One region of the Lactococcus allomyrinae genome, then DNA from elsewhere that is predicted to be linked to it. Evidence: predicted binding sites of a transcription regulator. Region 1 holds the regulator's gene; the other holds the start of a gene.

What was found. The regulator CtsR, encoded in region 1, represses protease genes until heat stress. The targets are predictions, from matches to a motif close to TTGGTCAAAAAAGGTCAAANA.
Region 2: a site for CtsR is predicted at 4,575-4,595, ahead of clpB (ATP-dependent chaperone ClpB). Genes of this name have one in related genera too.

Annotation. Positions count from the first base shown of each region.
Region 1 covers NZ_CP032627.1:93,380-108,978, reverse strand. The annotation lists gene D7I46_RS00600 (magnesium transporter CorA family protein) at 1-688, opposite strand, end outside; gene eno (surface-displayed alpha-enolase) at 1,257-2,558, opposite strand; gene hpf (ribosome hibernation-promoting factor, HPF/YfiA family) at 2,804-3,361, opposite strand; gene D7I46_RS00585 (ATP-dependent Clp protease ATP-binding subunit) at 3,509-5,959, opposite strand; gene D7I46_RS00580 (CtsR family transcriptional regulator) at 5,949-6,401, opposite strand; gene greA (transcription elongation factor GreA) at 6,896-7,366, opposite strand; gene mltG (endolytic transglycosylase MltG) at 7,478-9,091, opposite strand; gene rpoE (DNA-directed RNA polymerase subunit delta) at 9,617-10,177, opposite strand; gene D7I46_RS00555 (adenine phosphoribosyltransferase) at 10,638-11,150, opposite strand; gene recJ (single-stranded-DNA-specific exonuclease RecJ) at 11,219-13,435, opposite strand; gene D7I46_RS00545 (SDR family NAD(P)-dependent oxidoreductase) at 14,025-14,720, opposite strand; gene rnz (ribonuclease Z) at 14,713-15,599, opposite strand, start outside.
Region 2 covers NZ_CP032627.1:449,530-465,128, reverse strand. The annotation lists gene D7I46_RS02320 (Fic family protein) at 1-42, opposite strand, end outside; gene D7I46_RS02315 (type I restriction-modification system subunit M) at 39-1,589, opposite strand; gene clpB (ATP-dependent chaperone ClpB) at 1,699-4,302, opposite strand; gene purF (amidophosphoribosyltransferase) at 4,790-6,268, opposite strand; gene D7I46_RS02300 (hypothetical protein) at 6,458-6,664, opposite strand; gene D7I46_RS13230 (hypothetical protein) at 6,666-6,809, opposite strand; gene D7I46_RS13630 (hypothetical protein) at 6,911-7,042, opposite strand; gene D7I46_RS02290 (MDR family MFS transporter) at 7,134-8,558, opposite strand; gene D7I46_RS02285 (TetR/AcrR family transcriptional regulator) at 8,665-9,198, shown strand; gene D7I46_RS02280 (oxidoreductase) at 9,552-10,403, opposite strand; gene D7I46_RS02275 (MerR family transcriptional regulator) at 10,479-10,850, opposite strand; gene D7I46_RS02270 (DHA2 family efflux MFS transporter permease subunit) at 10,847-12,328, opposite strand; gene D7I46_RS02265 (MarR family winged helix-turn-helix transcriptional regulator) at 12,330-12,725, opposite strand; gene purL (phosphoribosylformylglycinamidine synthase subunit PurL) at 13,054-15,267, opposite strand; gene purQ (phosphoribosylformylglycinamidine synthase subunit PurQ) at 15,267-15,599, opposite strand, start outside.

The DNA.
Region 1 (15,599 bases):
AATTTTCGAGTAATTTAAGTTGAATCTTTGTTTCTGTATATGCTTGGTCTGTTTCAACAAAAATATCATAAATCTTATCTGCAAAACCGTCTTCATCATCTTCTCGTAAATAATCAATAAATTTGCGCAAAACTTGAATATTATTATGTAAAGCATCTTCAAAATAAATCAGACTTGCTTGGATTGCTATCATATCTACAATTTGATCGTTTTTAGTTGAATTTTTAATTCCAACTTCGAGTCTTCTACGCCGAGTCCTAAACTCTCGCAGATAGTCATGATAAGCATGAGTCATTTGATACATTACCTGAAAAATCAATTGATGTTTGTAACGTTTATAATCATACTCTCTATCAAAAATCATACGACTATCAATCTCATGATTGAGTGCAAGAATGACCGATTCATTTTTTGTCCAAACTAAAGAATATGGAAAAGTAGCAACTTCACCATAATTTGAAAGCGCTGGATACTGGAGCAAAATCAGATTATTATCATTATCATCCGTTTCAAAACGGGCATTTTCATAATCATCAAGAATCCCCGAAACATAGTCAAATGGAAAATCATAATATTCCGAGACAGTGCCAATTTCTTCTCGTGTTGGATTCAACACATAGGTAAAGTTTTTCATGTCAGGTGTTGAAGTCAATTTTTTGGCACTTGAAAGTTCGTAGTTTTTAATCATTGATTGTTAATTCATGCTTTCCTATTTCTTATCATAATTGAGCATACAATGCTCATGATTATAGACTAATTGTAACAAATTTTTTCTATTTTTATACTCCTAATGTCACTTTTTAATAATCCAAATTTCCTTAATCTTTGGAGTATTTTTTTTAATACTTCATAATATAATAACCTTTGTAAAATTAGAGGGGAACTTATGAAATTTAAGTATGAACCATTAATTTTATCAGAGAAATTCTCTAACAGCAAAATCATTTTTGATAAAAATCCTCTTACTTTCACTGACGTTGATTCTAGAAACAAACTATCAAACTGTCCACGAAGCAATTGTAAATTCGGATAAAATAATTCTTTTCAAATCAAGTACCTTTGATACTTACTTGCTGGACCTGTATCATACCTAGGCGCAATTCCAACAATGATTTCTTGTCATCTTTCTGTTAAGACTATGGATATATTGACTTTTCATTATACGTGATAAATCTGGTCTCCCACTATTATTGATTGCTCTAAATATCTTGGACAAAAAAAGCTCTCCCTAAGGAGAGTTTTTAACATTTCACATCTTATTTTTTAAGGTTGTAGAATGCTTTAAGACCTTTGTATTGAGCAACTTCAGCCAATTGGTCTTCGATACGAAGCAATTGGTTGTATTTAGCCATACGGTCTGTACGTGAGAGTGAACCAGTTTTGATTTGACCAGCATTTGTTGCAACAGCGATATCTGAGATTGTTGAATCTTCAGTTTCACCTGAACGGTGAGATACGATTGCTGTGAACCCAGCTTCTTTAGCCATTTCAATAGCTTCGAAAGTTTCTGTCAAAGTACCGATTTGGTTAACTTTAATCAAGATAGCATTTGAAGCATTTTCACGGATACCACGTTCAAGGTATTTAGTGTTTGTAACGAAGAAGTCGTCACCAACAAGTTGAACTTTTTTACCAAGACGTTCTGTGAGGAGTTTCCATCCATCCCAGTCGTTTTCGTCCATACCATCTTCAATTGTGATGATTGGATATTTAGAAACAAGTTCTTCAAGGTAGTCAACTTGTTCAGCAGCTGAAAGTTTTTTACCGCCTTCACCTTCGAATTTAGTATAGTCGTAAACACCATTTTCGTAGAATTCTGATGATGCACAGTCGAAACCAATCATAACGCCATCTTCACCAGCTTTGTAACCAGCTGCTTCGATTGCTTTAAGGATAGTTTCTACACCATCTTCAGTTCCGTCGAATTTAGGAGCGAATCCACCTTCATCACCGACAGCTGTTTCAAGTCCACGAGCTTTAAGAATTTTCTTAAGAGCGTGGAAGATTTCAGCACCCCAACGAAGCGCTTCTTTGAATGTAGGTGCACCAACTGGTACGATCATGAATTCTTGGAAAGCGATTGGAGCATCTGAGTGAGAACCACCATTGATGATGTTCATCATTGGAGTTGGCAATACTTTAGCGTTGAATCCACCAAGGTAGTTGTAAAGTGGAACACCAAGTTCATCAGCAGCAGCGCGAGCAGCAGCGATAGAAACACCAAGGATAGCGTTAGCTCCCAATTTACCTTTGTTTTCTGTACCGTCAAGAGCAATCATTGCACGGTCAATAGCTTGTTGGTCTGTAACTTCATAACCGATGATAGCTTCAGCGATGATGTTGTTTACATTGTCAACAGCTTTTTGAGTACCAAGTCCGTTGTAGCGAGATTTGTCGCCATCACGAAGTTCAACCGCTTCGTGTTCACCAGTAGAAGCACCTGAAGGTACCATACCACGACCGAATGCACCGTCTTCAGTGTAAACTTCAACTTCAAGTGTTGGGTTACCGCGTGAGTCAAGGACTTCGCGAGCATAAATATCAGTAATAATTGACATTTTAGTCTCCTTATTATTTTTAAGTGCTAAGCACTCTTAATACATCTCTGATTTTACTATTTTTCTTCTAAATTTTCAAGTGAAAATCTTAGCAAAGCTAAATTTCACAAGGTTTTACGCTTACATTTTCATTCTATTCTTTTTCTAAAATTTTACCTCTTTTTTATTTAATTTATCTTAAAAATGCTTATTATATTTATCAAAAAATATGACAAAAAGACTAGGAAATCCTAGCCCTTTTATCCTTATTCTGTTTCAATTAAGCCAAAACGACCATCTGTACGACGATAAACGACATGAGTTTCATTAGTGTCTGCATCAGTAAACACATAGAAATCATGACCCAACATATCCATTTGCAGTGCTGCTTCTTCAGCATCCATTGGTTTCAAAGCGACATGTTTTGTACGAACAATGCTGATGCTATCATCTTTTACTTCATCCGCTTGGTCAAGCGGAGCAAACTCATCTGCAAAAACTTGCCCTGTTGGTTTAGCATTGCGAGGTTTACGATTCATTCGAGTTTTGTATTTACGAATTTGACGTTCAAGTTTTTCTTCAACAAAATCAATTGATGCATACATATCTTGTGATGTATCTTCTGCACGTAATGTTACATTCTTAGCAGGAAGCGTCACTTCAACTTTTGCACGTTTTTCAGTGTAAATTTTCAGATTTACATAGGCTGTCACTTCATGACCATCGTTGAAGTATTTGTTGAGTTTTCCAATTTTATCTTCAACATAAGCGCGGATTGCATCGGTAACTTCGACGTTTTCGCCACGGATATTGAATTTGATCATAAGAGTACCTCTTTAACGGACTTCAAGCACATTCAAGCTTTTTTCTAGAGTATATTTAGCACTCTCTTAGAGAAGACTTTTCTGTTGCTTGCAGAACCGTCCTTTCCTTTATTTCTAATGTAATTATAACATGAAACTGCTTACACCTCAAATAATATGAGTGATTTTAATCTTTTTATTAGCCACACCGATAGAAATACTATCGCCAGACTTGATTTCTCCTGTCAGAAGTTGTTCACTCAAAACATCTTCTACTTCGCGTTGGAGCGCTTTACGCAAAGGACGAGCCCCATATTCAGGGTCAAATCCAACTTCTGCAATCAGTTTTGCTGCTGCTGATGTGAGTTTAATGTGAACTTTTTGCTCTGACAGTCGTTTGATGAGAGATTTACTCATAATTTTTACTATCTGTTCAATTTCATGGGTAGCAAGTGGGTGGAAGACGATTGTTTCATCAATTCGATTGAGAAACTCTGGACGATAGTGGCGTTTTAATTCTTCGAGAATCCGTGCTTTCATTGCTTTATAATCAGCGGAGATATCTTTTGCTCCAAATCCAACGGTTTTATCGTCACGTAATGCTGTTGCCCCAAGGTTCGAAGTCATGATGATAATTGTGTTTCTAAAGTCAACTTTTCTTCCTTTTGTATCTGTGACAAATCCATCATCAAGAATTTGCAACATAATATTGAAGACATCTGGATGAGCTTTTTCAACCTCATCAAGTAAAATCACAGAGTACGGTTTATTGCGGACACGCTCTGTTAGTTGCCCACCTTCATCATATCCAACATATCCTGGAGGTGCTCCAATCAAACGAGAAGTTGAGTGTTTTTCCATGTATTCACTCATATCCACGCGAATCATGCTATCCTCACTTCCAAAGACACTGTCAGCTAGTGCTTTTGCAAGTTCTGTCTTACCAACACCTGTTGGACCGAGAAACATAAAGGATCCCATTGGTCTTCGGCTATCTGAGACACCTGATCTTGCTCGTCTAATTGCTCTTGATACTGCTGAAATCGCTTCTTCTTGTCCAACAACTCGTTTATGAAGTTCTTGCTCAAGTTTAATCAGGCGTTCACTTTCAGATTTTGTCATTTGAGTGATTGGAACTCCTGTCAGTGTTGAAGCAACAGCAATGACAGCTTTATCAGTGACTTCTTGTTTTTTGTCAGTGCTGACAGAAAATTTATTAATCTTGTCAGCAATCTTTTGAACAACTTTTTCTTTTTCTCGTGACGCTTTCACATCAAGTTGAATGACTGATTCTGCTAATTCTTTTTTGGCTTCTGTCAGTTCTTTTTCGAGTTCTAAGCGTTTCGTTTGTTGATTTTTTACAGAAATTTTTACTGATGCCGCCGCCTCATCGAGTAAGTCAATAGCTTTGTCAGGTAATTTTCTATTTGTCATGTAACGAACACTCAAAGTCACAGCACTTTTGATGGCTTCGTCAGTAAATGCAACCCTATGGTAATCTTCAAATTTTTCTTTCAAGCCTTGAAGGATAGAAATAGCTTCGTCAGTTGTTGGTTCTTCAACATTTATCCTAGCAAGGCGACGTTCCAATGCTTCATCTTTTTCAATATATTTTTGATATTCATGATAAGTTGTTGCACCTATCATTTGAAAATCACCTCGCGCAAGTGCTGGTTTCAAAATATTTGCCGCATCATTGACTGAATCCATGCCACCACCTGCACCGATAATTGTATGAAGTTCATCAATGAAAATAATAACATCTGGGTCGCTACTTACTTCTTCTACAATTGCTGTCAAACGGTCTTCAAATTCTCCTCGAAATTTTGTACCAGCAACAACAGTCGCCATATTTAATGCCATAATCCGACTATTCATCAGTCCAACTGGAACATCTCCTGTTACAATACGTTGAGCCAGACCTTCAATAATCGCTGATTTACCTACTCCAGGTTCTCCAACAAGCACAGGATTATTTTTCGTCCGTCGACTTAATATATGAATCAAACGTTCGACTTCAGCCTCACGACCAATCATTGGGTCAAGCTTTCCTTCGCGTGCAGATTCTGTCAAATCAGAAGAAACTGAGTCCAGAGTTGGTGTTGTGGACGTCGCTGAAACTCGTTTAGCAAGGTTTCTCTTAGACATTGGTGTGACTGTTTTCCTAGCTTCGGGTATCTTTAGACCCGTCCGCTTTTCTAACTCTTTTCTGACAGATACGATATTCACTTTTTGCAATTTCAACAGTTGCAATGCAAAACCATCCTCAATTTGTAAAAGAGCATAAAGAAGGTGTTCTGTGCCTACAACCTTAGCTCCATTGTGTATCGCTAAAAGTCCCGCCAATTGAATAATTTCTTCTGCTCTAGGAGAAAATCTTAACTTTTCACGTTTAACAACAACATGGCTAGATAAATCTTCCACATCAATCAATAAATCTGAGGAATCAACTTTCATTCCGGCAAGTACACTAAAAGCAATCGAGCCAGCAGTCGTTGTCATTGCTGCTAAAATATGAGCACTTTCAATTGCACCATACTGATAATAGTAAGCATACTCTGCTGCCTTATCAAGTATTTGCTCTACAGTAGTTGTGTATTCTATATTTTCAAATTTCATCATCACGGTCCAATCTGTTTATTATACTTTTCATCATCGTTCCACGCGTAAATGGGCTGATATTTCCGTCAGTAATGACAAGTAATAGTAAGTTTCCTTCTCGTTCTGTCAGTACCTTTTCATCAAAAAGATGCTGAATGACATCATGAGCCGCCTTTACTGACAGATTTGATGGAATCTTCTGATAGAGTGCTGTCAAAAATTCATGCCGTGCCGAATAGTGGTATTTTACAATTTTGATGTAGCCTCCACCACCACGTTTTGACTCAACATCAAAACCTTTTGACGCTGTAAATCGTGTCTTAATGACATAATTTATCTGGCTAGGAACAACATCAAACTGATTTGCCAAATCAGCGCGCTTTATTTCTATTTCCTGTGCTTCTTCAAGTAACCGTCTAAGATAGGCTTCAATGATATCCGATGTGTTTTGAGTAGACATTTTTTCCATCCTTTCCTATTCTTTTCGTATTTGATATTCGTCCAGCCTTGACAAGCATTCAAAGTTGAATGAATACATTCGTACAATTATCATTTTATTATTTCAGTAATTTTCTATAATTAATCCGTTGTGAAAAACAGCCATGAGTTAACATTACTCCGCAACTGTATGGAGCATAAAATCCTGCTAGATTTTAAAATAGAATGAGTGTATATTAAATCATTTATCCTTACAATTTCTTTTATTAGGGAAAAACTTTAGCAAAGTCGGATAATCTAAAATATAATCTTTGACTATTACTGACTATTATACCTAAAATTTAGGAATTTTACCAAAAGAAGCAATTTGCAAGGAACTGACAAACTGACAGAAATTCTGTCAGTAAACAAAAAAGCTATCAGTGATAGCTTTTAATGATTAATTTTTTACTTTATTAACTGACAGTTATAATTTTAGTTTTTTCACTATTAGTACAACCAAAGATTTTCCCAATATCAATCAACGCTGACAATTTTTACTGTCATTTCGCCAACAGGTAAAGGAACATTGACTGTGTCACCCACTTTTTTACCAATAAGGACACGTGCAATAGGTGATTCATTTGAAATTTTACCAGTAAATGGGTCTGCTTCAGCAGTACCTACGATTTGATAAGACTCTTCGTCAGTTTCACCTTCTTCGACAAAAGTTACTCTTTTACCTAATGCCACTTCGTCTTTAGCTATTTTAGCGTTGTCTACAATTTCCGCATAACGAATCATTGTTTCAACTGTAGAAATACGTCCTTCTATGAAAGCTTGTTCATCTTTTGCAGCTTCATATTCTGAGTTTTCAGAAAGGTCACCATAACTACGTGCTACCTTGATACGATCAATCACTTCTGGGCGTTTTACGAGCTTAAGATTTTCAAGTTCAGCTTTTAATTTATCAAGACCTTCTTGGGTCATTGGGAATGTTTTTTCCATTTTTATTTTTCCTTTTTTTATAAACTTTATCCAGAGATGCACTCCCGGTTAAAACAATTTTTCTACTTTCCTCTCATTCAAGTGAGATACTATTATAGAAAAATCATTGCTTTATTTCAATTTATCATTAACATAAGTTTGAACATTTGCATTTTGTTCTTCTAATGTATTAGCAAAATAGACTTTGCCTGTTGTCACATCGGCAACAAAATAAAGATAATCATTTTGAGCAGGTTGAAGTACCGCTTTGATTGAGGATAGACTTGGACTATCAATTGGACCAGGTCCCGTTCCTTGATTCGCATACAAATTGTATGGAGAATCAAGATTTGTATCAATCGTTGCATCTTGCTTCAATGTTGTTTTAGCTCCCAACTGTCCTTCAGCATAGAGAACCGAAGAGTTGGAATCTAAAGTCATTCCCTGATTCATTCGATTATAGAATGTACCAGCAACTTGCCTACGGTCATCATCGTTGTTCGCTTCTTTTTCAACTAAAGCCGCTAAACTCAAAGTTTCATTGACCGTCATTCCTTGCGTAGCAATCGTGCCATAATAGGGTGTCAACTGCGTATTCATCGCCGAAATCATCCCCTCAATCATCGTTTCAACAGTTGATGATTTTGTATATTCATAAGTTGCAGGGAATAAATAGCCCTCCAGTTGATATTTCACTCCTGAACTTTTATCAGGTAAATTGGCAAAGAGTTTTGGATATGCTTTGACCATTTTTGCAATAAAAACAGGGTCTTGTACGGTCTTCATGAAATCAGCCGTCGAAAATGGGGTCTTACCATCTTTGGAATCAGCATTAACCGTGATTCCTTTAGAAATCTGCTCTAGGGTATATCCCTCTGGAATAGTCACTTTTCCTAGCGTTGGAGCAACTGGTTTTGGTGTGCCTCCCTCTTCTAATTTTGAGGCAATAGCAGATAACTCCATGTCGGGCGAGAGATTGTAGTAACCGCTCTTAAAGTCTGTATAGTTTTTAAATTTAGTATAGTATTGGAAAATCATCCCATTTTTTATGATGGATTGTTTTTGCAAAATATCACCAATTTGTTTACTACTTGCACCTTCTGGAATATTGACAGCCTTCACCACATGATTTTTACTGTCTAAAGGTTGCACACCTGCTTTAATAAAGTTATAACCATACCAACCCGTCCCAGCAGCAGCTAAAATCAAAAGTAAAACAATCACAGCGATGATTCGCCCTGCGGTTACCTTTTTCTTCTTTTTAGCACCACGTTTTTTCTTCTTAGAAGGTTTGCGCTTCGGCGGTCGGTTTGCTTGTTTTGGATTTGAAATAACTTCCTCCTTGCCAGACTCCTTTTGATATCGATTTTGATTTCTAGAAAATTGTGAGTAATCTGATTGCTCTTGAGTTTCTTCCAAAGCAAGCGCTTCTAATTTCTCACGTAAAGAGCCTGTTTCCTGAGAAACTGTTGTTTTTTCCTCAGATTCTTCTTCCCAGTCATCATCATCCTTAGGAAAATCAAAAGCAGGTAAGTTATAAGGTTCAAACTCAACCTTCCTCTTTTCAAATGTAGAAGATGATTCTTTTTGATTTAATGTTCTAAAATCTGATTTTGGACGCTCAAAATAGCTCTCATTAGAATCAGGTTCTTCATGAGATTGCTGTGTTGCATTTTCTTCAAGCTGACGCAAAATTTTTTCTTTAAAACTCTCTCGAGAAAATTCTGTTGTGTCTTTATCCACCAAATCTACTCTCCTTATAAGGCCCAAGGGTACAAATTCAAAGAGAATCTACCTTTGCTCATTTGGGATTATTTATTTTTACTCAAATATTGAAATGACTATGTCACCAATAAAAAAACTCTATTAAACTTCATTTAACTCTAATCCCTATCATCAAGTAACTCGAGTTATTCGAGATTAAGAGGTAAGCTATACTAGTTCCACTTTAAATTACCACAGATGTCCATTCGCCCTATCTTCACTTTACTCGACTTCTGATTTCAATAAGCCACGAAAATGGCAAGTTCCAAATTGTAATCTGCTAAAGAGCAAGCCGAAGTGACTAGTGATAACTACGCTTGACATACTATGTTTCTTCGTTATGAAGTTGCACAAAGCAACTTCAATTTGTTGTTGGCTTTTACAGCGGGTTAGCCATAGTATAAGTTAAAAATTCGCTTTTTCTAATTGTAACCATTATCTTGATGTTTTACAAATGATAAGCAAATATTCATAAAAGTGAGGTTAGACACCTCACTTTTATGCATTTTAGTCTTCATCAGTATCGTCTGAGTCGTCGTCGTCATCATCAACATCGAGTTCGACATCTTCATCTACATTATCAAGTTCAACTTCAGCAAGTTCGGCATCATAAGCAGCGACATCATCTTTGTCTTCATCTTCGGCTTCAGCATCGTAAGACATATCATCATCTGTTTCTTTGTTGCCTTCTTCATCTTCTGGATCAATCTCATCTTCAATACCAAAGACATTAACTTTGCTGCGTTTTTTCACTGGTTTTTCTTCTTCGTCATCTTCGATTTCATCAAGAGCAATGACTTCCTCATCAATTTCATCAATTGCATACCAAGAACGAAGTGCCCAAATATTATTTCCTAGCGGAATGAAGCTTCCATCTGTATTAATTTCTGTATAAAAACGTGAAATACTAGCTTTGATTTCGTCGTCTGATTTTCCTAAATAGGCTTGAATTGTCTTTACAATCTCGGCAAATGGCATTTCTTTGCCATTTTGCTCCAAAAGTGCATGAGCGACTTCAATCATTGAAAGTTCTGATATTTGTTGTCCTTCTAAGGCTGTAATCTTCAAGTTTCTGCTCTCTTTTCATTTAAGATGTGAATCCGACTGTTTAGAAATGATGAAAAATAGGAAATCACGCAAAGAAGTAAAACTTCTCAAAGAGATTTATCTTTTTTCATTCATTTCTAGGAGGACGAACTCAATTTTAAGATATCCAAGACGCTAAATTGTTCAAAATTTATATCTACAACTCAACAAGCGACTCGAACTCAGTTATAAGATGTGAGTTTAACAATTAGTGGATGATAAAAATAAATCTTCAAGATGTGAACTCATTTTATCATTTCAAAACAATCAAACTCTATTGGCTGAATTTTCTTTTTATAGTTTATATCAAATTTGAGTTGCTGTCAATATTTTACCTTCTTTTACGCGAAAAAATTTCTGTCAGTACTTACGACTTTCTCCATAAGTTAAGAAAAAATCTTGCTAACAGAATTTTTGAGATGATGATTACTGACAGAAAAAACTAGTAATGCATCAGCACTTTATAATCGTAATCTCCAATTTTTTCACGCCCTTTGAGTTCATCAAGCTCAATGAGAAAGGCACAACCAACGACAACACCACCCATTTTTTCAACAAGTTCAATCGTTGCGCCGATTGTTCCTCCTGTTGCAAGCAGGTCATCAACAATCAGAACACGTTGACCAGATTTGATACTGTCAGCATGCATGGTCAATGTATCAGTACCATATTCTTTTTCGTAAGTGGCTGAAACGACTTCACGAGGCAGTTTTCCAGGTTTACGAACTGGCGCAAAACCAACACCAAGCGCGAAAGCCACCGGACAGCCAATAATGAAACCACGTGCTTCTGGTCCCACAACCATATCAATTTCCTTATCACGCGCATACTGAACAATCTCAGTCGCTGCGTAATTGTAGGCATTTCCGTCAGCCATCAGCGGACTGATATCACGAAAGACAATGCCTTCTTTTGGATAATTTTCAATTGTTGCAATGTAATCTTTTAATTCCATTTTTGTTAGTGCTGACAGTTTTCTGTCAGTTTTCCTTTTCTTCAAACTTTCTATAAGTAAGAAAGTTTTTATTTTTCTGTTAGTTTTTGATAAATTTCTTTGACTGGCGCAAGCGCAAAAAGCTCTTGCCACTTAACCGTTTCCTGAAGTTCTTGATAAATCTTACTTTCGGAAATTTCACGTTTTGCTGCGTTCTTTTCCACAGTCATTAAGCCGTTGTCAATTTTGACAAAACCAAGCTCCTCGAAAATTTGAATCATCTTAACTAGTAAAAGCTCTGGAATTTTCAAATAATCAGCTAAGTTTCGCAGCTTATATCGTACATCGAATTCGGGAAACTGATAAATTGCTTTATACAACTTTGCAAATTGCTCTCGCGTTCCACTACCAGTAAGATAGTAATTTTTATCAATCTTGTTTTTGAAATAAATCAACTTGTTTCCTGCTGACAAGGCTTCCGTCAGTGCTGACAGACCTGTGTGAGAACTTGGAACCTCGTCTACAACAAGCACGTCTTCCATTATACCATGTTTTAACTCATTTTTTGCAAAAATTTTTGTGTTTTCTGGAAAATTAATTTGCTTACTCCGAATGTCAAGAAGCTCTATTCCAACGGCTTGGGCGTCTTCAACCATGAGTTGTACGGTCGTGTTTCCGTTCCAACTATTACTTGATAGCATCACAGCTAGTTTTGTTTCAGCTTGCTCAAATTCTAATTCTTCTGCGCCATGTCCAAAGTAAACTGCATCAATTTGCGCTTTATTTTGCTCGATTTTAAGCTTAAGATGGCTGTTGTCTTTACCCATGCTACGACTTTGAGTTACTTTATAATTTTCCACGAGGAAGCGAGGTTTAGGGTTATTCATACCAAATGGAGCAAGTGCCTCCAAATTATTTATAGTACTCAATGAGAGACGATCCAATTCACAAGTTCCCGAAAGTTCAAGCACCGTTTTTCCAGACATATCAATGTTATTGTCCATGATAAAGTCGATCATTACTTGCTCAAGCTTCTCAACATTTTCGATAGAGAGCGTCATGCCAGCCGCTTGTTTATGTCCACCAAAAGCGATAAATAACTCCCGATGTGAATCCAGTGCTTTAAAAATATCGAAAGCTTCAATCGAGCGTGCAGAGCCACGTAAAATCCCATCTTCTTCTGCTAGCATAATGATAGGCTTATGGATTTTCTCCAAAAGTCTGCCCGCGACAATGCCGAGAACACCCTTATGCCAATTTTCATGATAGAGAATTTGAACAGGGTCATCAGTCAACATTTCCGATGCTTCCTGATAGATTTTATCCACAATTGATTTGCGCTCATTATTTTTTTCATCAATCATCTGCGCAATGGATGTCGCCGCTTCTTCATCCCAGCCAGTAAGTAGCTCAATAGCAGGATTAGGGTCATCTAAGCGCCCAAGCGCATTAAGGCGCGGTGCAATTTGGAAACCAACAGTTTCCTCAGTAATTTTTCCAAAATCGCAGCCAGCAATCTTCATCAGTTCTTGTAGACCTGCACGTTCGGTTCTAGCAAGTTCTTTTAGACCATGTGCAACTAAAATCCGATTTTCATCAGTCAAGCTGACCATATCAGCGATTGTACCAATAGCAACCAAATCTAACATTTCACTTGGAATATATTCCAAAAGCGCACAGGCGACTTTGAAAGCAACCCCAACCCCCGCTAGATACTTGAATGGATAAACACTATCAGGATGCTCTGGATGCACAATCGCATAAGCATTTGGCAAAGTTTCTGGCATACTATGATGATCTGTGACAATCACGTCAACATCATGATTTTGGGCCCATTCAATCGCATCAAAACCTGCAACGCCATTATCCACAGTAATAATCAAATCAATAGATTCATTGTTGATAAAATATTGATAAACATCAAGATTGGGGCCATATCCGTCTGTAAAACGATTAGGCAGATAAACTTGAACCTCTGCGCCCAGTTCATCAAGCGCTGTTTTCATAACTGAACTTGCTGTCATTCCGTCAGCATCATAATCCCCATAAATCAGGATATTTTCACCATTTTCTACTGCTGACAGAATTCTGTCAGTAGCTTTTTTCATGTCATGAAGTAAAAATGGGTCATGAAGTTCTTCCAAACTTGGACGCAAAAAATTCTCTATCGTATCAGCATCCCGAATGCCCCTACTGTAGAGAATATTGCTTGTCAGCTCATCTAATTTATATTTTTTTGTTAATTTTTTGAATTCTTCTGGAAGCACTGTTTCAGTGATTTTCCATGTATATTTTGATTGAATCATTTAAACACCTCTGTTTAAATTTATCGAAGCAAGTGCGTGCTAATACTCCGAGCTCTAGGGCAAAGATAAAGCAGCACTAAGCCTTGAATTTCATCCGACTACCATAGGGCATTGGCGCTTTTAGCGCCTAGGCTCCTTGGACAAAGTGACCTCATATCTCTGATGCGAGGTTGTACTTTAAATTCAGTGCCACTGAATAAGTCTTGACTTCATTACCCAGCTGTCTCTTAGTTTAGTAGCAATACCTTTTGCTCCTGGAACTTTAGTTCCTAGCTTCGCATGACCCCTTGGTTGTAAATGAGCAAAGCTCATAGCGCCAAATGGCAAGCAAACGGACAGCGTAGCGAACACTCTTTCTCCTTGTTGCTTTAACAAGTGGAGACCGCAGAACGGCGCTCGGAGCATCTGCCCTGACTCTGACCTGCTAAATTGCAAAGCAATATCAATTTGGTGTTAATTTTTATAACGAATAAGCTGTAGTATAAACACAAAGCGAACTCCCGAACAACTCCTTCATTTTAACACAAATAACAACAAAAGAAAATCTGATTGTTTCACTTTCATTTGACTACTCAAACCAATAATTTTTTCATTTAAAATCAAAAAATTTTACTGACAGAAAGTCTGTCAGTGTGGGAAATAAAACTCTAAACTTACTGACAACCGTTAATTGCCAAGGTAAGTTAATTTCTCGCTTAGTTTTACCAAGACTCTTCACAATCTTGCGAGCAACTTTTTCAGCAGAAATCGCATTTTTCCCCACTTTTTCAAGATAAGTCTTATTATTCTTGTGAAATTTTGTTTTAACAGGTCCAGTATTGACGGTTGTCACAATAAGTTCTGGTCTTTCCATCCTCAAAACGTCTGACACCACAATCAACGCTGCTTTTGAAGCCGCATAAATACTTGATTTGGCAGTTGGAAGTTTACCTGCACTTGAAGCAATATTGACAATTTGAAGCTTAGGATTCACTTGCCGAATCAGCTGAATCGGAAACAGTGTGTTAATTACAAATTGTTCTGTAACTTCTGCATCTGTCAGCTCTGACAGAGTTTTAAAAACACCAAATCCTGCATTATTAATCAAAATATCAACACTGACAGAAATTCCATCAGCAAGTACTTGTTCATTTGTCAACAAAGTTACATTTGACAAATATCCATAAAGTTCTGTCAGTGCTGACAGACTCCGAGAAACCAGAATCAACTGTTCCTGCGCTAAAAGCTTGACGATTTCTTGCGCAATATCACCTGTCGCCCCAGTAATCAATATGTTTCTAGTCAATTTTCTCCTCATAAAAATCTTTAACAACAAAACTATTCTTATGTACTGCCTGAGCCTCACCTGCAAGTTGTCCGACTTTTGGTCCTACATAGCGTGCGCTAATATGAGTTAGCAAAAGTCTTTTTACCCCCGCTTCTTTAGCAACTTCTGCCGCCTGCTTTGATGTAGAATGACCATGCGCTCGCGCCATTTTACTCTCAACTGCTTCATAAGTCGCTTCATGAACGAGCAAATCAGCCCCCCAAGCCAAACGCACAGCAGCATTTGATTTTCTCGTATCGCCTAAAATCGTTACCACTTTTCCGATTTTTTCGGCTCCAATATAGTCATCCGGATTAAATATTCTTCCTTCAAATTCAACAATTTCACCTTGCTTAATTTTGCCAAAAAGTGGTCCAAAAGGTAGTCCTGCGGCAAGCAGAGCTGGCGCATCTAACTCACCAACTCGATTTTTCTCAACCACGCGGTAGCCTAAGCAAAAAATCGTATGATCCAAAAGCTCTGTATAAACTTCAAAACTCTCATCTTCAAAAATCTTCCCTGCCTCATCATATTCATGAAAATAAATCTGATAGCCAAGTCTTGAACCAGAAAGTCTGAGACTCGTTAACACAAAATCCTTAATCCCTCTAGGACCATAAATATCAAGATTCGTCTGTTCTTCAGCAGATTGAAAACTACGGCTGGACAAAAATCCTGGTAAACCAAAAATATGATCACCATGCAGATGTGTAATAAAAATTTTGCTAATCTTTCGCGGACGAATTGCTGTATTCAAAATCTGATGTTGCGTTGCTTCTCCACAGTCAAACAGCCATATTTCATTACGTTCATCAAGCATTTTTAAGGCAATTGCCTGCGTATTGCGAGATTTTGACG
Region 2 (15,599 bases), 360 kb from region 1:
TTTTCGTTCCTCTAGTATTTTCTCTAAAATCTGATTTTTCATTTTGTCAGCTCCTTGACAATCTCATCAATCTCAGCTCGCAATTTATCAATTTTCTCAACAGTCGTCTTGATATCTTGATTAAGCACGTCAATATCAATCTTTTCCGTCAAATCCTCAGCTTCCACATAGCTTGAAACAGAGAGATTATAGTTATTTTCGACAATCGCATCAAATTTGACAGCTTTTGAGAAATAGTCCAACTCTTCTTTTTTATCAAAATGAGTAAGGATCTTATCAATATTATCAGTCGTTAGAATGTTATTATTCGTTTCTTTTTTGAACGCTTTGCTGGCATCAATAAAAAATGTATCAGTATTCGACTTATTCTTTGCCAAAATCAAGATACAAGTCGCAATACTTGTCCCAAAGAAAAGATTAGCCGGCAACTGAATAACAGCTTCTACAAAATTATTGTCAATCAAATATTTTCGAATTTTCTGCTCGGCACCGCCACGATAAAATATTCCTGGGAAAGTGACAATAGCCGCACGTCCTTTGGCTGACAAATAACTTAAAGCATGCATGATAAAGGCAAAATCAGCTTTTGATTTGGGTGCTAAAACACCTGCTGGACTAAAACGGTCATCATTAATTAAAGTTGGATTATCTGAACCAATCCATTTGATGGAGTACGGCGGATTAGAGACAATCGCATCAAAGGGCTTATCATCATTGTGTAGCGGATTGATAAGCGTATCCCCACGTTTAATATCAAATTTATCATAGTTGATGTTATGCAAAAACATATTCATGCGTGCAAGGTTATAGGTAGTCATATTGATTTCTTGACCAAAGAATCCTTCTTCGATGATATGCTCTGAAAATTGCTTTCTCGCTTGGAGCAAAAGAGAGCCTGAACCACAGGCTGGGTCATAGATTTTGTTAATTTTATTGTTCTCGTCTTTACCTAGCATGACGATTTTAGCTAGTAGTGCTGAGACAGATTGCGGTGTGAAAAATTCGCCGCCTGATTTACCTGCATTTGAGGCATAGTTTGAAATCAAAAATTCATAAGCATCCCCGAAAAGGTCGATTTGATTATCTTCAAAGCGACCAAAGTTCAGTTGATTGATTCCTTCAAGGACATCGGCTAAACGTTTATTCTTCTCTGCAACCGTATTTCCTAAGCGATTACTCGTCGTATCCAAATCATCAAACAAACCCTTAATATCATTTTCAGAAGCATAGCCAATCGCACTTGATTCAATGGCGGTGAAAATTGCTTTGAGGTCTGTATTCAAATCAGCATTTTCACGCGCAGTCTTCACAACATTTGAAAAAAGTTGACTGGGTGCAATGTAATAACCCTTCGTTTTTACTGCATCATCAATAATCTCAGGGGTGATTGCTTCATCTGGGTAATCCGCATAATGAACTTCTGGGTCGCCCGCTTCTATATAATTTTGAAAGTTTTCACTGATAAAACGGTAGAACAAAATCCCTAGAATATACTGCTTAAAGTCCCACCCGTCCACAGCGCCACGAACTTGGTCAGCAATAGACCAGATATTTCGTTGTAGTTCTTGTCTTTGATTTTGTGCTGTCATATTTTTCTCCAGATTTCTTATACTGCCTCTTATTTTACCATTTTCTCAACTAATAATCAGCTTGAAAATAAACGAAAAACCGCCAGCATCAGCTAACGGTTTAGTCTATTTATTCAGCAGTCGTTTGAATTGCAAAATCAATCTTGTTATCTTCGAGATTTACCACAACTTTTGCCTTCGGCAAAATCTTTCCCCCAACAATCAATTTCGCCAGCGGATTTTCAATGACTTTTGTCAGATAACGTTTCAGCGGACGCGCACCATAGGCAGGTTCGTAGGCATTTTCAGCAATCCAAGTTTTGACTTCGTCCGTCAATTCAAGGGTCACTTCCATTTCTTCCAAACGCTTCACAAGCAAACTTGTCATTTTGACAATGATATTCTTGATATTTTCAAGCGACAAAGGCTTAAAGAGAATGGTATCATCAATCCGATTGAGAAATTCGGGTTTGAAATGTAAACGGAGTTGTCCGAGGACATTTTCAATCGTTTCTTCTGAAATTTTACCATTTTCGTCCACATTATCCAGCAGATATTGCGAACCAACATTTGACGTCATGATGAGGACTGTATTTTTAAAATCGACCAAGACACCTTTGGAGTCCGTCAAACGTCCATCGTCCAAGACCTGCAATAGGATATTGAACACATCAGGATGCGCCTTTTCAATCTCATCAAGCAGGATAATCGTGTAAGGATTGCGCCGCACAGCTTCGGTCAGTTGACCCCCTTCATCGTAGCCGACATAGCCTGGAGGGGCGCCGACTAAGCGAGAAACGCTGTGCTTTTCCATGTATTCACTCATGTCAATCCGCACCATGTGTTCCTCAGAGTCAAATAGATTTTCAGCCAGAGCCTTCGCCAGCTCCGTTTTACCCACCCCAGTCGGACCAAGGAAGAGGAAGGAACCAAGCGGACGATTAGGGTCTTGAATCCCCGCACGCGCACGGATAATCGCATCAGATACTGCCTCAACGGCTTCATCCTGACCAACCACACGCTCATGCAAAGTTTCAGGCAGATGAAGCAGTTTTTCACGTTCCCCCTCAACCAGTTTGGTAATGGGAATACCTGTCATGCGCCCGACCACTTCGGCAATTTGCTCCTCTGTGACCGACTCTTGGACAAGCGTCAAATCATCAGATTTCGCCTGTTCTTCAAGTCCCTTGAGCGTTTTTTCAATTTCAGGAATTTTGCCATAGCGCAGAGCGGCTGCTTTTTCGAGATTGCCATCATTTTGCGCTTCGTCCAGATCATGACGTGCCTTTTCTAACTCATTTCGCTTTTCAGAAATCTTGCTAACTTCCTTTTTCTCTGCTTCCCATTGGCTTTTAAGCTGGTTATTTTCCTCACGAAGTTCAGCGATTTCGGCATGTAAGATTTCCAGCCGTTTTTTAGACGCATCATCGCGTTCTTTTTTGAGTGCTGCTTCTTCGATTTCAAGCTGCATCAGACGGCGATTGGCTTGGTCAAGCTCAGTTGGCAAGGAATTCATTTCCACCCGAATGGTCGCACAAGCTTCGTCAACGAGGTCAATGGCTTTGTCAGGTAAAAAGCGGTCAGTGATATAGCGATTGGATAGCGTTGCAGCTGCCACGAGCGCATTATCATGAATGGTCACACCATGATGAATTTCAAAGCGCTCTTTCAGCCCTCGCAAGATAGAAATCGTATCTTCAACTGTCGGCTCTGTCACCAAAACCTTTTGAAAACGCCGTTCCAATGCCTTATCCGTTTCCATGTATTTGCGGTATTCGTCCAAAGTCGTCGCGCCAATCAAATGTAGCTCACCACGCGCCAACATTGGTTTGAGCAGATTTCCCGCATCCATCGAACCTTCAGTCTTGCCTGCGCCCACAATCGTGTGCAACTCATCAATGAACAAAATAATTTGTCCGTCAGACTTTTTGACCTCGTTCAGCACCGCTTTCAAACGTTCCTCAAACTCACCCCGATATTTCGCACCCGCAATCAACGCGCCAATATCTAGCGAGAAAATCGTCTTGTCTTTCAGATTTTCAGGAACGTCTTTGCGCACAATTCGCTGTGCCAAGCCCTCGACAATCGCCGTTTTACCAACACCCGGCTCACCGATAAGCACCGGATTATTTTTTGTTTTCCGAGAAAGGACGCGAATCACATCACGAATCTCCTCATCACGCCCAATCACAGGGTCTTGCTTGCCTGATTTGACTTGCGCCACAAGGTCAACCCCGTATTTTTCCAGCGCCTTGTAAGTTTCTTCTGCATTTTGACTCGTCACTTTATCACCTCCACGTAAATTTTTCACGGCTTCATCAGCCTTTTGCTTGCTCGCTCCATGCGCCATCAGATATTGGGTCAATGGGTTTTGCTTCAACTCAAAAAGCGCCAGCAAAACAATCTCTGTTGAGAGATATTCATCGCCCATTTTCTTAGCAATCTGATCCGCTTCATTCAAAAGTTTGAACAAGTCTTGACTCAACCCTTGCCCATAGCTGACCGAGCCGCCCTCTACTGACGGAATCTTATCAATTTCTTGCTCAATCATTGAGGTAAATTCATCAAGATTAATCCCCAAATCCTTATAAAAATTTGCGCCAAAACTATTTGGTTGCACAAAAATCCGCCACAAATGCGGAATCTCAATCGCCTGCTGATGCCGTGTCTGCGCAATTTGCTGCGCCGCTGCAAGACTTTCTTGCATTGTTGTTGTCATTTTTTCGATGTCCATAATCAAGATGTGAGCCCGCCCTAGGGTCTTAGCGCTTTAGCGCTTAGACTTCAGGGACAGCAGAAATCTGATAACCTAGTTGTCAGATTTTCGTTGACTGCTCAGAGACGTAGAAAATTAGGGAAATGTGGTTCTGACACCTCGTGTCAGATTCCATTTCATCTATTTTCCTAGTCTCTAGGAGGGCGAACTCAATTCCTTTCCATGAAAATTCATATTCTTTTTAGGTAGTGATTTTAACTTTTTTCTCACTACATTCTTATTATAACTCATTGGTCAGTATTGGTCAAACTTTTTGATTATAAAAAATACTGACCGTTTTGTCAGCATTTTCTATACGCCAAACGCATGATTTAATTGATGATGGAGTTTACAATTTGCATATGGATGGGACGGTTCATGGGAAAAATGCTATACTTGAGAAAGTTATTTGACAAAATTTTGGAAGCATTATAAAAATCAGATTCGTTTGAACCTGATTTTTGTGTTATCTCGCTTCATTCTTCGCTAAACTCTCCAAATATTCCTCCTCATAATCATAAAGTGGCGTAGGATATTTCCCATCAAAATAAGCGAGGGTGAGTTTGTCGTGTCCGATGGCTTCGACGAGGCCGTCTTGGCTGAGGTAGGTCAGGCTGTCGGCGCCGATGAGGTCGCGGATTTCGTCGGTGGTGTGGGTGGCTGCGATGAGTTCGTCGCGGTCTTGGATGTCGATGCCGTAAAAGCAGGGATATTTGAGGGCGGGGCTGGCGATGGCGACGTGGACTTCGGCTGCGCCTGCGTCTTTGAGGAGGCGGACGATGCGCTTGCTGGTCGTGCCACGGACGATGCTGTCGTCAACCATGATGACGCGCTTACCCTCAACGACGCCACGGACGGCGCTGAGTTTCATGCGCACACCTTGCTCGCGGAGTTCTTGGGTAGGTTGAATAAAGGTTCTAGCGACGTATTGGTTTTTGATAAGTCCCATTTCGTAGGGCAGACCACTTTCCTCGGCGTATCCGCTGGCTGCGCTGAGGGAAGAATTGGGTACACCGATGACGATGTCTGCGTCAATATGCGCTTCGCGGGCAAGAATGCGTCCGCTGCGTTTTCTGGCGGTATGGACATTGACCCCATGGATGGTGCTGTCTGGGCGGGCAAAATAGATGTATTCCATGCTGCAGATCGTGAGGTTGGTGCTGTCAGTGAACTGATCAACGTGAATGCCGTTGTCGTCAATTTCGATGATTTCGCCTGGCTCCACGTCTTGAATCCATGTTGCGCCGACGACATCAAAGGCGCAGGTTTCTGAGGCAACGACGATTGCACCATTGCTCATTTTTCCAATGGAAAGCGGGCGGAAGCCGTTCGGGTCAAGCGCAGCGAGAATGCTGTGTTCGGTCATGATGAGGTAGGCAAAGCCGCCATGCACGGTGTTCAGCGCTTCTTTGACTTTACCCATGAACTCTGGGTGGTGGCTGCGGCGAATGAGGTGCATGAGGATTTCGGTGTCGGAGTTGGAGCTAAAAATCGCACCATCGCGCTCTAGCTCACAGCGCAACGACTGCGCATTAGTCAGATTGCCATTGTGCGCCAATCCAAGTCCACCATCGTGAAAATCAAAATGAAAAGGCTGGATATTGTTGATGTCAGCCGAGCCTGCGGTGGCGTAGCGGACGTGTCCAATCGCTGACGAACCTGTCAGTGCTGACAGGTCTTTTTCGTCTTTGAAAACCTCTGTGACCAGTCCTAAACCACGGTGGCGATTGAGTTTTCCGTTGTCATTGACTAAAATTCCTGCACCTTCTTGTCCACGATGTTGCAGGGCATGGAGGCCAAAATAAGTCAGTCGGGCAGCATCTGGATGTCCCCAAACGCCGAAGAGGCCGCATTCTTCGTTGAGGTGGGAGCGCTCGTCATCGGGGTGCGTTTGCCACCAATTTTTTCTTACGTGGGTGGGATTGGTTTTTATTTTGTCAGCCATTGGTTACTTTTCCTCGTCAATTTCTTTGTTTATAGCTTTATTTTAGCTGGATTGTCTGGAAATATAAAGCCCTGAGCGGAGTTTTTCAGTTTTATGGAAAAGATTGTTCGGAAAAAACAGTTTTTGTCATCTGTCAGTATGCTGACAGAAATAAAATGAACTGACAAATTACTCTGTCAGTCCATTTTTCTAATCTTCGTAATAAGAGCGTGTCTCCGTAACCTTGCCACTCTTATATTTTACTTTTGATGCTTTGATGGTCTGGTGCGTTGTGCCATCAGTATGCATCATTTTTTGAATGCGCTTATCGTTTTTGATTTCGTCAGAATAGGTCGCTTTGTCGCCATTTTCCGAAAGCGCATCGCCCACGGATGCGATGATGTCAAATAGTCCCATGTCAATCTCCGTTCATCGCATCAATCCCGCACTGGATGAGAAAATCCGTACAGTTTTCGCAGTAGCCGTCTTCTAACTCATCTTCCCAAAATTCGCCGCCGCATTCTTCGCAGATGGCTTTGCCCTCTTCAAGTATTTCGCTCACAATGTTGCCTCCAATGTTGGTTTGACAAATTTTGTCAAACCTGATGTACGTAGTATATCAGCGATTTTTGAGCAGCCATTGTACGGAAAATTGGCAATCTGCTATTCCCAATAAGCTTCATCGCCAAAATCAAGGTGCTGCGCGTCTTCTTTGTAAGTCTCAAACTCATCAAGTGCCGCTTCAAAAACTTGCTTGGTGAGCTGATAAGCGTCCTTGCCCATGAGATAGTGCATGGGTGGATTGTCCAGCTCAGCCACTTTGATGAAAGCCTTTGCGGCGAGCGCTGGACTGCCTGCTTGCGTACCGAAGTAGTATAAATTCTATTTAATATTCTGGTGCTTCTGCTTCGCCAGCAGCGATTTTGACCATTTCTTCTGAGAGTGGTTTTTCTTTCATGAAGATGGCGAGAATAAAAGAGATTGCCATGAGCGGCAGCACCCAGAGAAATGTGACAGAGAATCCGTGCGCCAAATGTGCTGGAAGCTGGCTGTTGTCCGTCGCATTTGCCAAAATAGCAGCAAAAATAACGGAGCTAAATGAGCCACCAAGACTCTTAAAGAAATTGAGCGCACCTGTGGCTGCCCCGATATGCTGAAAAGGTACGGCATTTTGCCCCGCAACAGTGACGGTTTGAATCATTGCCCCTTGTCCAAGACCGCTGATAAAGAGTGCGACTACGACATACCAGACATTGGTATGAGACCCCAGCATTCCCATCATCACCGCACTGATGGCAATCAGCGCACTCGCAAAAATAGGGAGAATTTTATAACGCCCTGTGCGTGTGATAAATTCCCCAAGTGATGCTGAGGCGACAATCACCCCAATCATCAGCGGAATCACGGTTGCGCCTGCGCGACTTGCAGAATAACCACGTAGCATTTGGAAATACATCGGCGTAAAAAGCATGAAAACAAACATCGTTGCTGAAACCAAGAAAAATTGAATCGTAGAAATCGTAAAAATATTGGATTTGAAAAAAGTCAGTGGTGTAATCGGTGATTTGACCTGTCTTTCGATCAAGATAAAGGCTGCGAGCATGACGGCAGCTGTCGCAAATAAACCGATACTTTGTCCTGAAGCCCATGTCCACCTGCTACCTCCAAGACTGAGATTGAGTAAGAGCGTCGCTGTCGCAATCGAAATCACGAGGGCGCCCCAGATGTCAATCTTGCCTGAAAGTTGACGTTTTTCAAGATGAAGCGCACTGGCGATAAAAGCGAGTGCCACGATGCCAATCGGCAAATTGATGAAGAAAATCCAATGCCAGCTGAGTTGGTCTGTAATAAAACCGCCCAAGAATGGTCCTGCAACCAGTGCAACAGAGGGAACCAACCCAATCAAACCTTGATAGCGTGAGCGTTCGAGCGGTGGGACAAGGTCGCCGACCACTGCCATACAAAGCGTAGCGAGACCGCCGCCACCAATACCTTGAAAAGCACGGCTGGCAATGAGCAACCACATATTGCCTGAAAGTCCACACAAAAGCGAGCCCATCAAAAAAATACTCAGCGAAACTTGAAGCATGAGCTTGCGCCCAATGCTATCACCAAGTTTGCCAAAAATCAGCGTTGTAACGGCGCTTGTAATCAAGTAAGCCGTCGTCACCCATGTGACTTGATTAGCATCGCCAAGTGCTTTGCCGATTGAGCTTAGACTTGCCGCCACGACCGTTTGGTCAAGCGTCGAGATAAAGAGCACCAGCATGAGGGGCACCATGAGCAGGCGCATATTGTTGTGTTTTTCCATTGTGAAATGACCTGATTTCCTTTTAGTAACTCAGTTACCTTTTACAAATAAGATTATACTCGGTTACTTTTTATTTGTCAACAATAAAGTTACTGAGTTACCAAAAATGTGTTATAATCAATTTATGAGCTTAAGAGAAGAAAAGAAAAAAGCCAAGCGGCTTGAAATTATAGAAAATGCGCTGCGCCTTTTTGAAGAAAAGGGCTTTGATGGCGTAACCACCGAGGAAATTGCGGCAGCCTCAGCGATTGCCAAAAAGACCCTGTTTCAATATTTTCCGAGCAAGGATGATATTATTTTTAATGATGAAACCGTTCTCCTGGATTTGATTGCATCTTGGCTGAGGGCAAATCCTGACAAGGTTTGGGAAGGCTATCCTGACTTTATCCGTCAATGTATCGCTGACGATGACGACCCGAAAAACTTTTTCACTCTCCCAAAAATCATTGACGAGACCCCACACTTGCGGCTGCGTCTCCTCAAGACATGGACGCTTTATGAGCAAAACATTACCGAGCTGCTTGTCGCGTCTGCTTATTCTGCGCTTGACGCGCGTATTTTGGCGAATAAAATGGTGCTGATTTTGCGACTGCTTTTTGAGGGTTCTTTTTCGGTGGAGGATGTTTTGAGTCGTGTTTGATTAGATGTAAACTACAAATATACTGCCTTGTGTACGAAAGAGAAAAGCTTCGCTTTTCTTATCCGCAACTTCAACGCAGTGCGTTGAACGCAGGAAGTGGTTTGCGTGCAACGCAAAGGTTGTCACTTCGCGTTGTCGCTTTGCCCTGCCAGCGTTTGCTTTAGCGGGCAGCTGGAATAGACACGTAGTAGCGACTTACAGCGAATGGACATGCGCAGCTAACTTCTAATGCTTTTTTAGAAATTAAACAGTATGAAAAGCGCTTGGTTGAGCGCTTTTTCTTATTCTCCTACCAACTCCAAAATCTCCAACAAATCGGAAATCTCATTTATTGCGTTTATTGTTCAGAAATTTTATTGCTTCCAATAAGCTTCATCGCCAAAATCAAGGTGCTGCGCGTCTTCTTTGTAAGTCTCAAACTCATCAAGCGCCGCTTCAAAAACTTGCTTGGTGAGCTGATAAGCGCCCTTGCCCATGAGATAGTGCATGGGTGGATTGTCCAGCTCAGCCACTTTGATGAAAGCCTTTGCGGCGAGTGCTGGACTTCCTGCTTGCGTACCGGAATAGCTGTTCAGGCGGTCAAGCGTCTTGTGCGCCGCCGCATAATCCGTAATCTCAGCGGGACTGCTTTCTTTCGAGCGTCCTGCCCAATCCGTGCGAAATGAGCCAGGCTCAATGTTCGTCACAAAAATTCCCAAGGGCTCAACTTCTTTACGCAATGTTTGGAAAAGCCCTTCCATCGCAAACTTTGTCGCATGATAGTAGGCAAGCGTTTCCGTCGTTGTCAGTCCGCCACGGCTGACGGTGTTGAGGATACGTCCTGATTTTTGCTTGCGCATATAAGGCAAAACAGCGAGTGTCATGTCATTTGCGCCCCAAAAATTCGTGTCCATCATGCGCCTGACGGCAGCTTGGTCTGATTCTTCCATGACACCGAAATAGCCAAAGCCTGCATTATTGACCAAAACGTCAATCCGACCAAATTTTTCAATCGTGGCAGCGACTGCGGCACTGATGGAAGCTTTATCAGTCACATCAAGCCTGGTTTTGAGGACGTTTTCACCATCTGACAAGTCTGTCAGTGCTGACAGCTGACGTGCGGTGGCGACTACTTTGTAATTGCGCACAATCAATTCTTCGACAAGCGCGCGTCCGAAGCCTGTTGAAGCGCCTGTTACGAGCCATACTTTATCATTGTTTTTCATTTTTGAAATCTCCATTTCTTAGTTGATGACTTCATTATAAACCTTGGAGTGCGCTCTAATGCAAGTAAAAAGTTTCTATTTTGACTGTTCTCCAAGCAGCTTGACATTTTTATAATACACGCCAATCTTCCAGTCCAGATAATCTAAGGCATCTGTCAAATTTGACAGCCGTTCTCTTGCCGCTTTTGCCTCTACAATCAACATTTCGCGCTGTTCGTCGTCATGATTTTCTGTGTCGTCAAGCAGCGCGCAATATTTTCTCAGAAAGTCAATGCCACAGCCCGCCGCACGCATCTTGCTAATGAAAGTCAAGCGTTCCACATTTTGCGGAATAAAGTCACGATAGCCACTGCTATTTCGTGGGATTTTGATGAGATTTTCTTTTTCGTAATAACGGATTGTGTCGGGGTTTAGACCTGTTTTTCCAGCGATTTGTTTGATGTTCATTCTTTAAATTTCTCCTGATTCTTCAAAAAAAGCGTAAAAACAACACCAATCGCGCCGAGCACCACCGCCAGCAAAAAACTTGCGGAATAACCTTTTATCGTGGCATTGATGAATTTGGTGAGGTAGAGGGCGAGATTTTCGACTTTCAAGTGCGCTGACGGAAGATGGTCTTTCGACACTTTGGTCGTCACGCTCGTAAAGACGGCAACAATCAGCGCTGACGCGACTTGCTTGAGCGTGTTACTCAGAGCGGAGGCGTGCGTCATTTCACTCGGCCTGACCGCATCCATCACGGCGCTCATCATCGGCATCATGACAGCGGCAATACTGACAGCACGAATGGCATAAAAGAAGATTATCCAGCTGTGAGGTGTGCTACTGCTGACAAAAACAAAGGGAACGGTCGCAAGTGTCAGGGCACTGAAACCGCAGATGGACAGGATTTTTCCACCGATTTTGTCATAAATACCACCAAAAACAGGCATAGCAACAGTCATAATCAAAGTCCCAGGAAGTAAAGTCAAACCTGAACCCAGCGCGCTCAGTCCACGAATTTCTTGCAAATAGACGGGCAAAATAATTTCCACACCCATCATCGCCATCGTCACAAAAGCCAATATCAGCGCGGCAAGTGAAAACTGCTTATTTGTCAGTAAACGTAAATCCAAGAATGGAGCTGTCATTTTTAACTGTCGTAGACTAAAAATGACAAGCAAAATCAGTCCTGACAGCGTTGGTAGCAAGACAGTGTCAAATTTGATCCAGCCGTCAGCACCAGCATTCGTCAATCCATACAAAAATAGCCCAAAACCTGCAACGGTCAAAATTAAAGACAGAATGTCCAATTTGACAGTCTTATTTTTCAGAACATCGCGCATGATAAATGGTGCTAAAAGTAGACAAATGCCGATGATGACCGTTGGCACAATGAAAATCGAACGCCAAGAATCACTCAAAGTCAACCCTAAAAAGCTGTGATTTTTATGCAACACCCAACCTGCAAATGTTGGTCCCAAAGCAGGCGAAACCGCAAGTGACAGCCCTGCAATCGCCATCGCCTGACCACGCTTTTCTTCGGGAAAAATCTCCGCAAAAATTACCATCTGTAAGGTAATAATCACACCAACGCCCAGCGACTGAATCACACGCCCCACGATGAAGAACAGATAATTGCTGCTCGGTGCAGTAATTGCCACGATGCCGCCCAAAAACAGTACCGCAAGCGAGAAAAGATACAAAATTTTCGTCGGAACACGTGTCCCTAAATAAGCCGTGACGGGAATCATGATGCCATTGCCTAGCAAAAACCAAGTTGAAGCCTGCTGCGCGGTCGAGAGCGAGATGTTGAAATCACGCATGAGGGTTGGTACCGCTGTTGCCAGCATGGTCGCGTTCAAGTCTCCCGCAAAGGTCGCCACCAAAACCAATAGCGCCAAAGTCCAAAGAGAATAGACTTTCCCGTGAATATCTTTTGCCATCTCAGTCCTCCCAGTCCAAGCTTTGCCGCTCGGTAATCGTCAGATAGCGACTCATTAGCACGATAAATTGCTCCGCATCGTCTTGCCCCATTTCTTCCAATACATTTGAGATGCGAGTGAGTGCTTTCTCTTTTTCTTGCAAAGCCGTCTGATTGCCCAGCGTAGTAACGCTGACCTGAACTTTGCGACGATCCTTGACATCCGTTTTGCGGACGATATATCCCTTTTTTTCCAGCGTATTCAAGATTTTCGCCACGCGTGTTGGACTAGTGTGCGTTGCCTCAGCGATTTCGCTAGGAAAAATCGTCTGTCCAAATGCCCTCGCCAAATGCACCAACACCAACATTTCACCATGTGCATACAAGTTGAAGCTCTCCACAGCTTCTGACTGGTTCACCGCCTTGACAATATCCGTAAAACGCTCCGCTTGTTCTCTTGTCATTTTTTATTTTCCTTTTGATATAATTGACAGTATCAATTATATCTCTTAACGATTATTTTTGTCAAGGGGAACGCGAGTTAGAGTGGAATTTTGATATTTGTCAGTGTACTGATAGTTTTATCACGCATGAACCTTTTTCAATCTTAAATCGCTATGTGACATTTCTCACACTTATTTGTGAAATAAATAGTATGTCTAGCTGTAAATGTTTTATTCATAAAAGTTTCATATCAGTCCTCTCAACAAAAAAGACGCAAAATTTTGATTCGCGTCTTTTCAGATCTCATTTCATCAACTCAGGTAAAGCATTTTCATAAATAGCAAGCGCGTCGTCGCTACTAACAGAAATATCGTTAATATTCAAAACAGCACTATCAGTAACCTCACCAATTCTGTCAAAGATGACCGAACTGTCAGCAGCCAATTTCTCAAAATCAGCAGTCTTGTCAGCACTGATAGATAGGATAAAGCGCCCTTGTGTTTCACTGAAGAGCTGTGCATCAGTACCGTCAAATTTGACAGCCATACCTAAATTACCTGCAAAAGCTGATTCAGCCAGTGCAATCGCAAGCCCACCCTCTGACAAATCGTGTGCAGACTGCACCAGACCAGACTTGATTGCGGTCAGTACCAAATCTTGATTACGTTTTTCAGCGTCGAGATCAAAATCAATCGTTCCGCTGATTTCACCTGTCAGCATTTTTTGTAACTCAGACCCTGCAAAATCATCATCAGTCGTCCCAATCAGATAAATCACATCGCCAGCCACCTTGAAATCCTGTGTCGTGATATGGTCAGTATCCTCAATCAATCCAACCATACCAATCATCGGTGTTGGCAAAATCGCAGAACCATTCGTTTCATTGTAGAGCGATACATTACCCGAAATGACAGGTGTATCAAGTGCCAAACAGGCGCGAGAAATACCGTCAGCCGCGGTCGTCAGCTCCCAGAATTGCTCAGGTTTTTCAGGATTACCAAAGTTGAGACAGTCCGTGATGGCAAGCGGTTTGCCGCCAGAAGCCACGATATTACGCGCTGCCTCAGCGACTGCAATCGCACCGCCCTTTTCAGGGTCAAGATAGAGATAACGTGCGTTACAGTCAGTCGTCATTGCGAGTGCCTTCTTTGTCCCACGCACTCGCAAAACAGCAGCATCAGAGCCAGGTGCGACAACAGTATTGGTCATGACACGGCTGTCATAAGTCTCATAAATACTGCGTTTGCTGGCAATCGTTGGTTGAGCAAGCAATTTTTTAAAGATTTTAGTAGCGTCAGAAATGACAGGCATATATTTCGCTTCGTCAGCAAATCTCGCAATCCGTGCAGGCACTTTTGCTTCTCGGTAATAGACAGGCGCATCCTCGGCAAGACTGTCAACAGGCACGTGTGCCACCAGTTGCCCCTTGTGGTACAAAGTATAGTAGCCATCGTTTGTCACTTTGCCAATATTGACAGCATCAAGGTCATATTTCTTGAATAAATCCACGATTTCCTGCTCATGCCCTTTTTTGACACAAAGCACCATACGCTCTTGGCTTTCAGACAACATCATCTCATAAGGAATCATGCCTATTTCACGCTGCGGCACGTCATCAAGATTCAGTCGTAAGCCAGAGCCAGCCTTTGAAGCCATTTCGGAAGTCGATGAAACCAATCCAGCCGCACCCATATCCTGAATGCCGACCAAAATATCACCGTGTTTTTGAATCACTTCAATACAAGCTTCTAGCAGCAATTTTTCCATAAATGGATCGCCGACCTGTACTGCAGAACGCTGTGTTTCAGAGCCAGAACCAAATTCTTTCGAGGCAAATGAAGCCCCATGAATGCCATCACGACCTGTTTTCGCACCGACATAAAAGACGCTGTTGCCGACTCCTTTCGCCTGTCCCTTTTGAATGTCTTTCTGGTCAATCAAACCCACGCAAAGCACATTGACTAGCGGATTTCCAGTATAAGACTCATCAAAAGCCACCTCGCCACCAACCGTTGGAATCCCGATACAGTTGCCGTAGCCCGCAATCCCTGCCACGACTTGATCCACGATATGTCTCGTATGTGCATTATCAATCTGCCCAAAACGGAGACTGTCTAAAATCGCAATCGGACGCGCCCCCATTGAGAAAATATCACGAATAATTCCACCAGAGCCAGTCGCAGCACCCTCGTAAGGCTCAACATAAGAGGGATGATTGTGACTCTCCGCTTTGAAAACAACGGCCTGACCATCGCCGATATCGACCACGCCAGCCCCCTCACCAGGTCCCATCAGCACCTGCGGACCAGTCGTTGGAAACTTCCTCAGTACTGGCTTCGAGTTCTTGTAGCAGCAATGCTCGCTCCACATCACGGCGTACATCCCCGTCTCCGTAAAGTTCGGCAGCCGCCCACCCAAAATCTCATCTTTGATTTTCAGATATTCCTCGTCCGTCAAACCCCATTCACGATAAATCTTTGTCTCACGGATTTGCTCAGGTGATAATTCAACAGTCATCAGGCGTTCACCTCTTCCACTTTCACAAAATTCTTCAACACACTAGCAAACAGCTTCGCACCATCACTCCCACCAAGCAAATCCTCCATCGCACGCTCTGGGTGAGGCATCATACCAAGCACATTACCCTCTTTGTTAATAATTCCTGCGATATTGTCAACCGAGCCATTCGGATTGCCGTTTTCATAAGTAAAGACAATCTGATTGTTCGCTTTCAGCTCAACAAGCGTGGCTTCGTCTGCCACATATTTCCCTTCGCCGTGGGCAATGGGCAAGTTGATGACTTCATTTTCACCGTATTCTGTTGTGAATTTTGTTTGCTTATTCAGAAC